DNA from 2 places in the Pseudarthrobacter sp. PH31-O2 genome. Region 2 is predicted to be linked to the other one. Evidence: predicted binding sites of a transcription regulator. Region 2 holds the regulator's gene; the other holds the start of a gene.
What was found. The regulator Rex, encoded in region 2, represses fermentation and respiration genes when NADH is low (regulators of the CRP and FNR family bind a similar motif). The targets are predictions, from matches to a motif close to CTTGTGAANNNNTTCACAAG.
Positions count from the first base shown of each region.

Region 1 (7,701 bases), on a different contig from region 2:
GGCGGCGTCTCGGATGTCCTGGCCGATGCGTTGGGCCTGCAGAACGCTGCCCCGCTGTCTCCGGCGTCCAACGGGCTGCCTGAAGAGGGGATCGGGCGGGTCGGCGACCTGGCCGAACCACTCACCTTGGGCGAGTTCGCCGCACGAGTGTTCGGCATCCTCCCGGCGGTCGCCGGGGGAGTGCGGGTGTCCGGGGACCGGGACGGGCTGGTGCGCCGCGTCGCCGTCTGCGGCGGGGCCGGAGATTCGCTCCTGGACGCAGTGCGGGCCTCCGACGCCGATGTTTACCTGACGGCCGACCTGCGGCACCATCCGGCGTCGGAAGCCCGGGAGGAGGCCGTCAACAACAGGCCCTACCTCATCGACGTTTCGCACTTCGCCAGCGAGTGGCTGTGGCTGCCTGCCGCCGCCGAGGCATTGGGCAACGTCCTGGGGGACCAGGGCCACAACGTGCAGATCCGGGTCAGCACCACCAACAGCGACCCGTGGGACTTCATTCTGACTCCGGGCTAAGCCTGGCATGCGCGGGGCCCCGGGTGAGCGTAGCGAGGCCGGGGAGTACGCTAGGCGCTAGAGTCTAGGGAGCGCCGACACGGCGCCCGGCTCCGGCCGGCAGGGATTTAGCGGAGGTAAATAGTGGCCAAGGCAGCACCGGCGGAACAGTTGAAGTTGCTCGAATTGCAGGGACTTGATGCGAAGCTCAAGTCCCTGTCCAACCGCCGCCGAAGCCTTGAAAGCGACCCACGGATCACCGATCTTGAGGCTGCCCTCGGCGTGGCCAACGGGGGACTTGGCGCCGCTAAGGTGGCGGTCCACGACGCCGAACTTGAGCTCAAGCGGGCCGAAGCCGACGTGGAGCAGGTCGCCTCCCGGATTGAACGCGACGAGGCCAGGCTCAACAGCGGCACCGGCCTGTCTAAGGACCTCGTGGCCCTGCAGCGGGACCTCGTGTCACTGAACAAGCGCCGCTCCGACCTTGAGGACATTGAGCTGGAAGTCCTGGAACGGCTGGACTCGCTCCGCCTGCGCCAGTCCGGCCAGCAGCAGATCGTTGACGACATTCAGGGCTCTTTCGGTTCCATCCGCTCCGAACTTGACGAGCGGCTCGCGGAGATCGCAGCCGAGGCAACGGTGGTGCGGGGCGATCGCGCCCAGTTCGCCGAAGGCCTGGATGCCGGCCTCCTGGCGGTTTACGAAAAGACCCTGGCGAAGCGCGGCGTGGGCGCGGCCCGGCTCTTCCACGGAACGTCCGAGGGTTCGGGTATGCAGCTGAGCCCGGGGGACCTCGCCGAGATCAAGGCTGCGGCCGAGGACGAAGTGGTGTTCTGCCCGGATTCCGGCTGCATCCTGGTCCGCTCTTCCGAATGGGTGTAACCACAAACTGACTCGCAGCAGGGGGCGTTTTGAGCGCTCAAAACGACCCCTGCTGCGAGCTAGTTGGGCAGGATCAGGTTGAGGGTGTGCGGCTTCCGGGACGTGCCCTCGACCAGTTCCGCTGTCCACTTTTCGGCCGCGGCTTTCTGCAGCCGGGCGGGAGTCTGCGGTGCCGGACCCCGCCGGCTCAGCAGGTGCCGGGCGAGCTCGCCACGGGTGTGCTTGGCGAAGTGGCTGACGACCTTCCGGACGCCTTTGGCCTCGGTAAACACGTTCACGGCCACGGTCTGCGGCGGCGGCGGAGCCCACGCGGCGGCGTACGTGCTGGAACGGCAGTCCACAAGCAGTTCGCCAGCGGTGACGGTCGCGAGCGCCGCGCTGAGGTGCGGCTTCCAAAAAGATGCCAGGCGTCCGACGTCGGGCAACGCAGCGGTCATTGACAACCGATACGCCGGCACCCGGTCCCCGAAGTGGATGGCACCCCAGAGTGCCGAAATGACCAGCACGGATGCGTCCGCTTTTTTCCGCTGCGAAGGCGTGAGGCTGTTGTAGTCCAAGGCGTCGTAGAGCACCCCTGAGTAGACCTGGTGGGCCGGGGCTGCCGGTTCGGCGTGCAGCCTGGTGTTCCGCTCGACGTCGGCCCAGAGGGAGGCGCCAACGCCCAACAGCGCCAGGGCGTCCTCGTGGGCGCTGACCGTACCAAGGCCCGCCAGCACCTTGGCACGGTAGCTGTTCAATTCGGGGAAGCTCAAGGTGGCCCAGTCGACGGCGTCGCCGGCCGTGGCGGGAGTCTTGCCTTCGGAGGGCGGCAGCAGAATCAGCACCGTCCAAGCTTAGCGGCGCGTCCTGCGCGGGCCGGCCGCCGGCAGCTTCCGACCGAGGTTCAGGCCAGGTTCCGGCCCAGGAAGGACAAGACCTCGGGGAGGACGGAGCGCCAATAGCCGGAGTCGTGGCCGCCGGGCTGGAAGCCGCCCTCGACGGCGCCCGGGAGCCCCTCCCGGTACTGGCGAACCGTTCCGGCAAGGGTGTCCGTGGTCCCGCAGTCGATTCGTTTGGGCAGCGCTGCGAGTCTTGGGCGGAGCGCGAACACGTTATGGGCCGCAAAGTCGTCCGGACCGTCGAAGGCGCTGTCGGTGCGCGGGTCGTAGTGGTCCCAGAGAGCCGGACTCATGGCTGCGACGGCCCGTACACCGGGCAAGCGGCCCTGCGAGGCGAGCAGCAGCGAACCGAAGCCGCCCATCGAGAGGCCAAAGAGGCCGATCCGGCCAAGGTTGTACCCCTGGCCGCCGAGGAACGGAATGAACTCCTGGATCAGCATTGCCTGGGTGTCGCTGCCGTCAGCGCGGGGGTGCCACCAGCTGTTTCCGCCGTCCACGGCGGCTATCCCGAAGGGCAGACCGCCGGCGTCGAGGTGCCGCCGAAGCGCCTCGTGGGCGGCCAGTTCCTCCAGCAGCACCGTGTGGCTGCCGCCGAGACCGTGCAGGAATACCGCCAGCGGCAGATCGGGCTGCGCCGCGCCGGGCGGGGCTTCGGGGGCGGCCAGTGACCAGCCGGTGCTGATTCCGGGGCGGAACACCGAAACAAATGATCCCATCCTGGTCCGGACGGTCAACGGGACAGCAGGCGTCCGGGCCGAACCCGCCGTCGGGTTCGCCGGCCCACCCGCGGGACCCGCAGGCGGCGCGGCCGGTGGCGCGGCAGGGGGTGGGGTTCCGGGAGCGCAGGCTGCCAGGGCGGACGCACCCACTCCGATTCCCGCCAGCTCCAGCAAACGGCGCCGGCTCAGTTCTGGCGCGTCCATTCCCCGATCATAGGCCCGGCCGCCGGAGGTGTTGCCGGGCCGGCCGGCAGTGACCGTAGAATAGACGGCGGATGGGTTGACTAGGCGGCCGCGCGTCACGCAAGTGGCTCGAGGAACGTCCGGGCTCCGCAGGGCAGGGTGGTGGGTAACGCCCACTCGGGGTAACCCGCAGGCCAGTGCCACAGAGAACAGACCGCCTGCGTGCCGGGTGTGCTTGCACAGCCGGCAGGGCAGGTAAGGGTGAAACGGTGGTGTAAGAGACCACCAGCTTCCCGGGTGACCGGGAAGGCTAGGTAAACCCCACCCGGAGCAAGGTCAGACAGGACACGTTTGAGGGCTGCCCGCCCGAGTGTCCGGGTAGGCTGCTGGAGGGCGCCGGCAACGGCGTTCGTAGATGGATGGCCGCTATTCCTGTGCTGGCAACGGCGCGGGAACACAGAACCCGGCGTATCGGTCAACCCATCCACCCACACCACCGGTTAGGCCGCGTGACGACAAACCCCCGCGGCGCGCTGTGGCGCACGCTGCCGCGCACCGCCGCCGGTATGGACCAAGGTCAGTGTTAGGCCTTGGCCTTCCGCTTCACCCAGCCCCAGACGCCGGTTGCCACAAAGAGGATCAGGCCAACGACGGCCAGCCAGACAAGGCCCTTGACGACAAAGCCGAGGACGGACAAAACGAGCCAGATGATAAGTAGAGTGATTATTAGTCCCATAGGAACATCCTAGAGGGTAGCGTGCAGCTGCTTAGGCCGGAGGGCGCCAGAGCCCGGCGTCGCAGCTGTCCGGCGTTGGGTGTGCCGGTGGGCACGACGGGCGAACCCGGGCCGCGTGTGAGTCATTTCACGCGTAACGGGGCACCGGTCCCTTCCGGGCCGCCGGTAGAATGGAGGATGAACGTAGATGTTCTGCCGTCGGGTCTGCGTTCGCAGCCGGCGGCTTTTCTTTTGCTTGACACGTGCGCCCGGGGTGGACCGAATCCCCGGAGCCCAGGTTCCGGATACCCTCCGGCAGCCGACTTCCGCATACGGCGCCGTATGTGGTGGATTTTAGGAAGGTATTTCTGTGAGCCAGACGTCAGATTCTTGTCTTGATACGTGGATGGGCCGGGAGGCGCTCGCCGAGGCCATGATCCCGGTGATCGGCCGGCTGTACCGCGAGAACAACGTGGTGACGTCCATCCACGGCCGCAGCCTGATCAACAAGTCCACTATGAACATCCTGAAGGCACACCGCTTCGCCCGTCGGATGAGCAAGGAAGAACTACGTCTTGAGGAGACCGCCCCGCTGCTGGACGCCCTGACTACGCTGGACCTCGGCGCCGCAGCCATCGACGTCGCCCGCCTCACCGAGAAGTACCGCGTCGAGGGCAACGGTGCCACCCTGGACGAATTCCTCCGTGCGGAGCTGGCCGATGTTGTGGGCAAGCGCGGCGCCGACGACCGCACCAGCACCGACGTCGTCCTCTACGGATTTGGCCGCATCGGCCGGCTCCTGGCCCGGCTCCTGATCGAAAAGGCCGGCGGCGGGCATGGGCTGCGGCTGCGCGCTATTGTGGTCCGCCGCGGTTCGGACAACGACCTTGCCAAGCGTGCAAGCCTGCTGCGCCGCGACTCGGTCCACGGTTCCTTCGAAGGCACCATCAAGGTGGACCTCGAAAACGACACCATCACCGCGAACGGCGTCCAGATCCAGGTCATCTACTCGGACAACCCCGCCACCATCGACTACACCGCCTACGGCATCCACAACGCACTCGTCGTCGACAACACGGGACGCTGGCGCGACGCCGACGGACTCTCCCAGCACCTCAAGAGCAAGGGCGCATCCCGGGTTCTGCTAACTGCTCCGGGCAAGGGCGAGCTGAAGAACATCGTTCACGGCATCAACCACTCAACGATCACTGATGCGGACAGGATTGTCTCCGCGGCTTCCTGCACCACCAATGCCATCACTCCCGTCCTGAAGGCGATCAACGACCGGTACGGCGTCGTCCACGGCCATGTGGAAACCGTCCACTCCTTCACCAACGACCAGAACCTGATCGATAACTTCCACAAGGGTGATCGGCGCGGACGCTCCGCCGCCCTGAATATGGTGATCACCGAGACCGGTGCCGCCACGGCAGTGGCCAAGGCGCTGCCGGAGCTGCTCGGCAAGCTTACGGGAAGTTCCATCCGCGTGCCCACCCCGGACGTGTCCCTGGCCATCCTGAACCTGAGCCTGGAAAACGGCACCACCAAGGATGAGGTCAACGACTACCTTCGGGAAATGTCGCTGCACTCGGAGCTGCGCAAGCAGCTCGACTACATCGATTCGCCAGAGGTTGTCTCCACCGACTTCGTCGGCTCACGCCGGGCAGGAATAATCGACGGCCTTGCCACCATCACCAACGACAAGAACGTTATCCTCTACGTCTGGTACGACAACGAGTTCGGCTACAGCTGCCAGGTGGTCCGCGTTATGGAGGAAATGGCCGGCGTGAACCCGCCGTCGTTCCCCGCCAAGGACGCGGCTGCCACCCTGCAGGCAGCCGGTCTTCCCGTTGAGGTCACCGCCTGACCGGACATTTCTGAACTCTGTGGCGCATTCCCGGCCGGTCCGCTGGAATCGACCTGGAATGCGCACCACAATGGTTCAATGGAACAAAACCCGGCAGTAGACCACGAAACCACTCTTGAACACGCGTTGGACGTCGCGCACCGGAACGTTAAGGAAGCCAAGCGGCTCCTCGACGATGCACGCACCAAGTATGCGGCCGGGGAGGTAGACGAGGCGCGGGTCCAGCAACTCGAATCCCTGATGTCCCTCGCCAACGAGGACCTTGTGCGGGTGACGAAGGAGAACTAGCCGGGCACCTGTCCTCCACACTGTGGAAAACTGCGGCGGCGGCGGAGACCGGATTTAGCCTTCAGGGGTGGAAGGAAGTCGTCCCGCCCCGGAACGGACCGGCACCCGGCAGTGTGCCCTGGTGCGGGTGTGACCCGGACATGGCCGGAATTCCGGCAGTCACGACGGCGGTCCCGCCAGGCGTGGGCCCTGCTTGCCGCAGTGGCCCTCGCCGTAGCAGCGGGGCTCGGCTGGTTTTTCACCGCCGGGCAGTTCGCGGCTGTGGAACCCCCGGAGGGGGGCCCGGCGAGGCGCCGGTGCTGGCGGCGCGCTGGATGAATGCGGTCGCTTCTGTGCGTCCCGTTCCGGCCGGCTCCGCTGCTGTGCTGCTCGAAACGCTGGCGGTCAAGGGCCGGGCAGCCCGGGCCGACTATGACCGAGGGGCATTCGGCCAGGCATGGCTCGACGTGGACCTGAACGGTTGCGATACCCGAAACGACATCCTTCGCCGCGACCTTTCGGACCTCGAGTTCACCGGGGGATCCACCTGCCAGGTGGCCGCCGGAACGCTCCGGGAACCATACACCGGCCAGCAGATCAGGTTCCGGCGGGGAAGCGGGAGCAGCAAAGACGTACAGATCGACCATGTTGTGGCCCTGGGCGACGCCTGGCAGAAGGGTGCCCAGCAGTTGAGCGCCGGGCAGCGGGAGCATCTGGCAAACGATCCGCTGAACCTGATCGCCGTCGACGGGGCTGCGAACCAGGACAAGAGTGCATCCGACGCCGCGACCTGGCTTCCACCGAACAAGGCCTTGCGTTGCCACTACGTGGCCCGGCAAATATCGGTCAAGGCTGCCTACCTGTTGTGGGTCACCCCGGCGGAGAAGGAGGCCATAAAACGGATCCTCGCCACCTGTCCCGGACAGCAGACTGTTGTGCCGGCTGCCCGGTAGGCTGCGTGCGCCCGGCCGGATGACCGCGCGGTCCTGGTGTGGCTCCGGACGAGCTTCAGGACACGGCGGTGTCCGCCCCGGAAAGGCAGCTGGAGTGACTTTGAGCTGTTGACCCTGAGCTGGCTGGCCAAGCGGCTCCCTCCCCTCCCCGGGAAGAACCGGCACGGGCCGCAGCGTGCTTAGATGGTGAGCCTGACGGGGCCGGCTGTTGCCGGACCGCCGCATGCTTCGCTGCCGCCCACCCTGGTCCAGTCCAGCTGTACTTCGCGCCGGGCCAGGACGCCGCCGCCTGCGGCGTAGCGCACCGAACAGACGTCCTCCGCGCAGAACTCGACCAGGCTCACCAATTGAGAATTGCCGTCCAAGGTCACACTCAGGGAGTTGAACCACGCAAGGGCAGGGCAGGGCGTTGGCGCGGAGCCCGAGCAGCCGGCCGTTCCCGCAGCAAACAGCAGCCCGAGCGCCAGGGGAGCCGGTCGCAGCTTCACTCTGCGGGGATCCCGTCGGCGGCCCGGATGTTGAGTTCGGCCTCCAGGCGTTCGACCTCATCGCGGCGGCAAAGCTCGGTGGCCGGTGTGGTCACCGTAGCGCTCCCGGCAGCGACCGCGGCCCGGAGCGACTCCGCCAGGGTGCGGCCCTGGGCCAGCCGGAGCACAAAAGCGGCGAGGAAGCTGTCCCCGGCTCCGACGGTGCTGCGAACCTGCACCCGCGGTACGGCCAGCCGAAGGATCCCGGACTCCGAGGC
Region 1 is NZ_JASIST010000001.1:399,454-407,154, forward strand. It holds gene QMG72_RS01725 (Nif3-like dinuclear metal center hexameric protein) at 1-513, shown strand, start outside; gene QMG72_RS01730 (zinc ribbon domain-containing protein) at 637-1,374, shown strand; gene QMG72_RS01735 (YaaA family protein) at 1,434-2,198, opposite strand; gene QMG72_RS01740 (alpha/beta hydrolase) at 2,258-3,175, opposite strand; RNA gene rnpB (RNase P RNA component class A) at 3,248-3,641, shown strand; gene QMG72_RS01750 (hypothetical protein) at 3,738-3,890, opposite strand; gene QMG72_RS01755 (glyceraldehyde-3-phosphate dehydrogenase) at 4,240-5,736, shown strand; gene QMG72_RS01760 (TolC family protein) at 5,815-6,024, shown strand; partial or broken gene QMG72_RS01765 (HNH endonuclease family protein) at 6,154-6,956, shown strand; gene QMG72_RS01770 (hypothetical protein) at 7,136-7,444, opposite strand; gene QMG72_RS01775 (1-phosphofructokinase family hexose kinase) at 7,441-7,701, opposite strand, start outside.
Region 1: the regulator Rex is predicted to act here: its motif matches at 4,005-4,024, upstream of QMG72_RS01755 (glyceraldehyde-3-phosphate dehydrogenase).

Region 2 (7,701 bases):
CAGCCCTGGGCGCCGCCCTCCGGCTGCACGTGGCCACCTCCCACCTGCCGGTTAAGGACATCGTGGAGACGCGTGTGCTGCTGGAGTCCTGGGCCGCAGCCCGCGCCCGTCCGGATTCGCCGGCACTCGCGGAGGCGGCAAGCCTGCTGGAAAAAATGGAGGACTGTGCCGGGACAGAGACGTTCCTGGCGCTGGATGTGCAATTCCACCTGGCGCTGGCGGATGCCGCGGGCAACGCCGTGGTCAGCGCGATGATGGGCTCCCTCCGCGAAGCCATCCAGGACTACGCCGGCGGGTTAACCGGCAACCTTCCGGACTGGAACGCCACGGCTGCACGGCTTCGCGTGGAACACCGAAGCATACTTTCCGCCATCACCGGCCGCGACGGCGGCCGGGCGGCCCGGCTGGTGGCGGACCATATCGAGGGTTACTACGCGGAAGCCGGGGTGCGGCCCGGGGTGCGACCCAGTGTGGGACCCAGTGTGGGATCCGGGGTGTGATTCGGCGTGTGATCCGGCGTGTGGTCTGCTGCGAAGGCGGCAATGTTACGCGCCCGTTTTTCCGTCACGGCAAGCGCCGGGCTATTGTCGGGCCATGACTAATCGTTGGTATGCGTATTTTTCGTTGGCTCTGGAGGGGCCCGCGTCTAGCTAACACGCAAGCAACCTTCCTTCAGAGCCAACAGGGCAGAGATTATTCTCTGCCCTTCGCCATTTCCCGGCGGGTTCTGATCAGGGCCCGCTCCGCACCTCGGAACAGGACCCGCCCCATGAGTATCGAAGCAGCCCCAGAGTCCCACCAATCCACCTCGAACCTGCGCGTGAGCGAGTTCACCCCGCTCCCCACCCCGCAGGAGATCGCTGCTGATTTGCCGCTGGATGCCCGACTGGCCGACGTCGTGGCCCGCGGCCGGGACGAGGTCCGCGCCGTGATGGACGGCGTCGACGACCGCCTGCTGGTTATTGTTGGCCCCTGCTCCATCCACGACCCCGAGGCTGGCCTGGAATACGCCCGCCGGCTGGTCAGCCAGGCCGAGAGGCACCGCGAAGACCTGCTGATCGTAATGCGCACCTACTTCGAGAAGCCCCGCACCACTGTGGGGTGGAAGGGCCTAATCAATGACCCCCGGCTGGACGGCAGCCACGACATCGCCGCAGGCCTGCGAGCGGCCCGGTCTTTCCTGCGCCAGGTCACCGGGCTCGGTCTCCCCGCCGCCACGGAGTTCCTGGAACCCATCAGCCCGCAGTACATGGCGGACCTCGTCGCCTGGGGCGCGATCGGTGCCCGCACCACGGAGAGCCAGATCCACCGCCAGCTGGCGTCCGGGCTGTCGATGCCGATCGGCTTCAAGAACGGGACCGACGGCGACCTGCAGGTGGCGCTCGACGCGTGCAGTGCCGCGGCAGCCGCCCAGGCGTTCCTCGGGATCGACGGTGCAGGCCGGGCCGCACTGGTCGCCACCGCCGGCAACCCGGACACCCACATCATCCTCCGCGGCGGACGCGGAGGACCGAACTACTCCGTCGTGGACATCGAGGTCGCCACCGCCAAATTGGCCGCCACGCGGCTGAACCCCCGGCTGATCGTTGATGCGAGCCATGCCAACAGCGGCAAGGATCACCGCCGGCAGGCTGAAGTTGCCCTGGAAATCGGCGCCCGGCTGGCGGGCGGCGGCAGCATGGGGGGAGCCATTGCCGGCGTGATGCTGGAGAGCTTCCTGGTCGGCGGGGCGCAAAGCCTTGACGTTGCCGAGCATGCCGCCGGAACGGACAAGTTGGTCTACGGCCAGAGCGTGACGGACGCCTGCATGGACTGGGATGTTACGGAATCGGTGTTGGCGTCGCTGGCGGATTCCGCTCGTGTGCGCCGGACCCGCGCCTAAACATTGGCGCGCCCGGACAGCCAGGGGAAATCAGTCCGAGCGCCGGCAGCTTAGCGGTAACTCTTTCACATTGGCACCATCAGCCCCTAGAGTATCTAACACATGGTTGTTTGATGGCTCAGCATCGGCACACCGCCATGTCGTTCAGATGCGGCTGCCGTTCGCTTGAGTAAAGGAAACAGGGAAATGTCTTCGGAGGCTAACTTCTCCAACGCCCGCTTCTTGACCGTGGCTGAAGTCGCGGACGTGATGCGGGTGTCCAAAATGACCGTGTACCGGCTTGTTCATTCCGGCGAGATGCCGGCAGTCCGGTTCGGGCGCTCCTACCGGGTGCCGGAAACCGCCGTGGAGCAGTACCTCAAGGGCGCTGTCGTCGACGGACACACGGAAACGGCCTGATTCCCTGCGTTCTTTTCACCGGAAATCACAGCGTCCGGCCGCCCGGGCCGGTCTGCGGTCGTAGTCTGCCCCCGATAGGCGGTACCCTGTTAAGGAACGTTTTACGTCATTGTAAGAACCTGTCAGTTGTACAGTCTGCTGCTTAGCCCGCGGATCCTTTCCAACAGGCAGGTACTGCATCTAGCCGGTAAGGAACTTTCGTGGGTTCAGTTATTAAGAAGCGTCGCAAGCGTATGGCCAAGAAGAAGCACCGCAAGCTGCTTCGCAAGACGCGCCACCAGCGTCGCAATAAGAAGTAGAAATACTTCGCACTATGTCAATGCCCGTTGCCTTCCCGGCAGCGGGCATTTTCTTTGGCTTGTCGCGCCAGCTGGCGACGCCGGACGCGCGCTGGCGCAGGCGCCGCAAGGAAACGCGAGCGACGTACGGATTCGCGTAGCGCTCGGCCCGAAGTGCACCGCCCGGGTAGAAGCGCGTCGGAAAGCGGCGTGGCAGGGATGTCCGCGGTCAGATAGAGGGGCCGCGGAAGCGGGAGAACCCCCGCCAGAGGCCGTAGACGGCGCCGCCAACCGTGGCGGCCTTGAGCCCCAGGGTGGCGGCGCGGCGGCCGGAACGGAAGTCGTAGACCGGCCAGTTGTGTTCGCGGGCGTGACGGCGGAGCCGGGAATCCGGGTTGATGGCCACGGGGTGGCCCACCATGCTCAGCAGCGGGATGTCGTTGTGCGAATCGCTGTAGGCCCAGCACCGGGCCAGGTCCAGGCCCTCGGCATCGGCTACCGCCCTGACGGCCACCGCTTTGGCGGGACCATGCAGGATTTCGCCGACCAGCCGCCCGGTGTAGGACCCGTCCACGATTTCGCCCACGGTGCCGAGGGCTCCGGTGAGGCCCAGCCTGGTGGAGATCACCGTGGCCACCTCGATCGGCGTCGCCGTGACAAGCCAGACCCGGCGGCCTACCCGGAGGTGCTGCTCCGCCAGCGCCTTGGCGCCCGGCCAGATCCGGGATTCAATCATTTCGTCATAGACTTCTTCGCCGAGTGCCTCGATGTCCGCAACGGTGATACCGGCGGCGAGCGCCAGGGCGGTATCCCGGACGGCGTGGACGTCATCCATTTTCTCGCCGCGGAGCACAAACATCAGTTGCTTCCAGCCGATCCCGGCCGCCTCGCGGAGGGTGAATGCCCCGCGCTGGTGCATTTTGCGGGCCACATGGAACAGGCTGGCCCCGCGCATCAGGGTGTTGTCGACGTCGAAGAACGCGGCTTCGCCGTGCTGCGCCGCGGCAGCAGGTTCTGCGGCCGCGGCGGCGTACTTCTCTTCGGACATGCCACGAGTCTAGTCACCGACGGGTCCGGTTTTGTCCCGGCGGCTCACCGCGGAGTGGCTTGGCTCCGCGGCGGCGTCGACGCCGGACGGGCCGCCGGGCTACCGTGGAGCCATGCCAAGCCCCGACGTCGTCCTCATCACCAAAGCTGACTGCCACCTGTGCTCGGCGGCGCGCGCCGCCGTCGACCGCGTCACAAAGAGCCTGGGAATCGGATGGCGCGAACAGCTGGTGGACGACGACGCCGAACTGCGGGAGCGCTTTGCCGAGGAGATTCCCGTGGTGCTGGTGGATGGTGTCCAGCGGGACTTCTGGAAGATCGACGAAGTCCGGCTGGACCGGACGCTGCGGCGGGCGCTGGGCCAGCAGCCCTGACCCGTCGCCGGAGCCGGGCGCTTTGTTCGCCGAACTGCGGGGGCCCTAGAGTGGAAGTCACAACGCGACTCAATGGAGCAGATAGTGACTTCGCTGGATTCATCCCCTGAGGCCGTGCCGGGGGGATCAGGGACTGCCGCCAAGCAGATTCCGCCCGCGGCCGTGTCCCGGCTGACCATCTATCTGCGCGCCCTGACCACCTTGCTTGCGGAGGGGGTTGACCGCGTCTCGTCCGAGTCGCTGGCCGAGGCCTCGGGCGTCAGCTCCTCCACCCTCCGCAAAGACCTTTCCTACGTCGGGTCCTACGGGACCCGCGGCGTGGGCTACGAAGTGCAGTTCCTCAACAGGCATATAGCAGCGGCCCTGGGCCTGACGCACGACTGGAAAGTGGCCATCGTCGGCGCCGGAAACCTGGGTAAGGCGCTGGCCCGGTACGGTGGCTTCGAATCCCGGGGCTTCGATATTGTGGCGATCTTCGATGCGGACCAGATGGTGGTGGGCAGCGAAGTGGGCTGGCTGCGGGTCAGCGACGCCGCCGACCTGGAGCCGGTACTGCAACGCACGGGCGCGAACATGGTAGTGCTGGCCCTGCCGGCCGCCGTTGCACAGGACGTCTGCGAGCGGGTGATTGCCGCCGGGGTGCGAAGCATTCTCAGTTTTGCCCCGGTGATGCTGCAGGTTCCGCCGGGGGTCAACCTGAGAAAAGTGGATATGGCCACCGAACTGCAGATCCTCGCCTACCACGCACAAAGGGCGCAGGACCCGGAGGTTGCTGGCTAGTTAAAGTCAGCCCGTCCGGCTCCCGCGCCCCTTGCGCCGTTGCCCGGCTAGTAGCTGGTGCGCGCTAGTTCGGTTTGCCCGGCTGCCCATAGGGGTTGGCGAACGGCTGCTGCTTGCTGAAGTACGGGGCCGTTGCCGGCAGGTACAACATCACGATGCCGGCGATGCCCAGCAGGACTGCCAGGGTGCCGATGCTGAGCGGGAAGAGGCTGAACAGGGAGAGGGCAGCGAAGACGGTGCCCAGGATCCTGGCCCAGTTTTTGCCTTTGCGCACGTTCAAGGCCACGAGGGCATAGAGCCCGGCGCTGATCACTGCGAAGACCACGATGCTGCCCACCAGGGCACCCCTGAGGTCTTCGAACCGGATATCAGCCCCGCTGGCAGACATCTGCTGTTCAAACATGGCCCGCGTTCCGGGAGTGTCCAGGGTGCCGACCGCCAGCAGCAGGGAGATGATCCACACCGCGCCCGATGCGACGATGAGCCAGAAAGCGGTGTTGACCAGCTGCGGCATGGCGGGTTTGGCCTGCAGCTGCCCGGAGGGGTACTGGGCATAGGGGGACTGGTTGTACTGCGGCTGGTTGTACTGCGGCTGTCCATACGGCGGCGGGTTCTGGCCGTACTGCGGGGCCTGCGGGGAGTTTTGGCCGTACTGCGGGGCAGCCTGCTGGCCGTAGGGCGGTGCCGAGGGCGCCTGGCCATACTCCGGAGCGGCAGGCGACACCTGGCCGTACTGCGGGGCGGAGGGCGGCTGCTGGCCGTGCTGGGGATCGTTCTGGCCGTAGTGGGGCGCCGGCTGTTCGCCGGGGGCGGGGGAGTCCGGGTTTGACGGCGGGACGGGCGGGATACTCATGGGCGTTCCTTTGCATGGCACTCTGGTTCGGATACCGGAAACAGATTCCTGCCCTGCCCCCAGCCTGGATTCCTCCCACCGTACCGCGGGCCGGTGCCCGCGCGGATCATTCTCGAGGCGTATTCTCTGCGCGTGGCCGGGCCGTCACCTGGCCGTCAACGGGCCATCACCGGGGCTCTCCGGCATGGCGAACCCGGGAAGCTCCGGCTAGCAGTCCCGACCCGGAGGCCATGGGGTGGGTGCCGCCCAAACGCGGCCGATTCGACAAAGCCCCGGCCGCCGACTTAACGCAACACCCCGCTCCGTCACGGGGATGAAGCGGGGTGTAAGCGGCCGGCGCCGGAGCCGGCCGGCCGGTGGTTAGCTGCCGGCTAGGCTGCGGGGGCGATGAAGGCCAGTTCGAGGTTGACGGCCACCTTGTCACTGACGAGGACACCGCCGGCTTCGAGGACCGCGTTCCAGGTCAGGCCGAAGTCCTTGCGGCTGATTGTGGTTTCTGCGGACAGGCCGGCGCGGGTCATGCCGAAGGGGTCGACGGCAACGCCGTTGAACTCGGTCGCCAGGGCCACGGGGCGGGTGACACCCTTGATGGTGAGCTCGCCCTGGAGTTCATAGCTGTCGCCCTTGGGCACGATGCCGGTGGAAACGAAGGAGATTTCCGGGAACTTCTCGACGTCGAAGAAGTCTTCGCCGCGCACGTGGCCGTCGCGGTTTGCGTCGCCGGAGTCGAAGCTGGCGGTCTTGATCGTGGCGTGGACCGTGGACTCGGCCACGTTCTCGGCGAGGCCAAGGGTGGCCTCCGCATCCTTGAACTGGCCGCGGACCTTGCTGATGCCGGCGTGGCGGACGGTGAAGGCAATCTCGCTGTGCGAGTTGTCAAGGGTCCAGGTGCCGGTGGTGACGTTAGTGGGAAGTGCCATGGTGTTTCTCCTTGAGTCGGGTGGGTCGTACGGTAGGTCTGATCGTCAGCTGAAACTTCATTGGTTGAAGTCTCAACTAAGCGCTGCACCCAGTATAAACATGCATTTGCATCTTTTATTCCAACCCCGGGGAACATTTCTGAAAACTCTTGAGTTCTACTTCTTGTAGAAGATTTCGTCATTAGCCCTGCCCTTTGAGAAACTGGTACACATGCCCCAAGCCACTGTCCATTTGCTCCGCCACGGCGAGGTCTACAACCCCGAGGGCGTCCTGTACGGCAGGCTGCCCGAATTCCACCTCTCCGATCTTGGCCGGGAGATGGCCCGGACGCTCGCTGACCACTTCCGTGCCAGCTCTGCCCAGGGGGCAAAGATCGTCCACCTCGCCGCCTCGCCGCTGACCCGCGCCCAGGAAACGGCGCAGCCCATCGCCGAGGCGCTAAACCTCGACATCACCACCGAGGCGCGGATTATCGAGGCGGCCAATTATTTCGAGGGCCTCCACGTCGACAAGGCGGAGATCCTCAAGCCGAAGCACTGGCCGATGCTGCGCAACCCGTTCCGGCCCTCCTGGGGCGAGTCCTATAAGGACCAGGCGGCCCGGGTTATGGCCGCAGTACAGGACGCCCGGCTCCGCGCCATCGAACTCGGTGGAACGGGCGCAGAGGCCATCCTCGTCAGCCACCAGCTGCCCATCTGGGCCACCCGGCTCAGCGCCGAGGGTAAACCGCTCTGGCATGATCCGCGCAAACGTGAATGCACCCTGACTTCGGTCACCTCGTTGGTGTTCGGCGACGCCGGGAACCTCCTGCGGGTCGAGTACAGCGAACCCGCGGCAGCCCTTCTTCCCGGTGCCTCCAGCACCCCTGGAGCTTGAGCATGAACCGAAACCACACGGCCGCGTCGCCCGTGAGCCGCCGCAACGTCCTGACGGCCGGCGGCGCGGCGCTCGCCGTCGTGCTGGGACTCTCCGGCTGCGCGCAGGAGGACGCCCTGGCCCAGCAGGCCAGGGCGGGCGACAACAAGAACTACGTGGCCGGCGACGGGTCGGTCACGGAATTCGCGGCCGCCGACCGCAAGAACCCCGTTGCCATCAAGGGCACACTCTTCGACGGTACCGAGGTAACGGCAGAGGCCTTCCCCGGGCAGGTCACCGTGCTCAACTTCT
Region 2 is NZ_JASIST010000009.1:136,834-144,534, forward strand. It holds gene QMG72_RS14385 (FadR/GntR family transcriptional regulator) at 1-500, shown strand, start outside; gene QMG72_RS14390 (3-deoxy-7-phosphoheptulonate synthase) at 770-1,882, shown strand; gene QMG72_RS14395 (helix-turn-helix domain-containing protein) at 2,069-2,281, shown strand; gene QMG72_RS14400 (30S ribosomal protein bS22) at 2,482-2,580, shown strand; gene QMG72_RS14405 (hypothetical protein) at 2,595-2,720, shown strand; gene QMG72_RS14410 (HAD family hydrolase) at 2,789-3,607, opposite strand; gene QMG72_RS14415 (glutaredoxin family protein) at 3,720-3,980, shown strand; gene QMG72_RS14420 (redox-sensing transcriptional repressor Rex) at 4,065-4,760, shown strand; gene QMG72_RS14425 (chromosomal replication initiator protein DnaA) at 4,825-5,613, opposite strand; gene QMG72_RS14430 (YceI family protein) at 5,985-6,533, opposite strand; gene QMG72_RS14435 (histidine phosphatase family protein) at 6,745-7,410, shown strand; gene QMG72_RS14440 (TlpA family protein disulfide reductase) at 7,413-7,701, shown strand, end outside.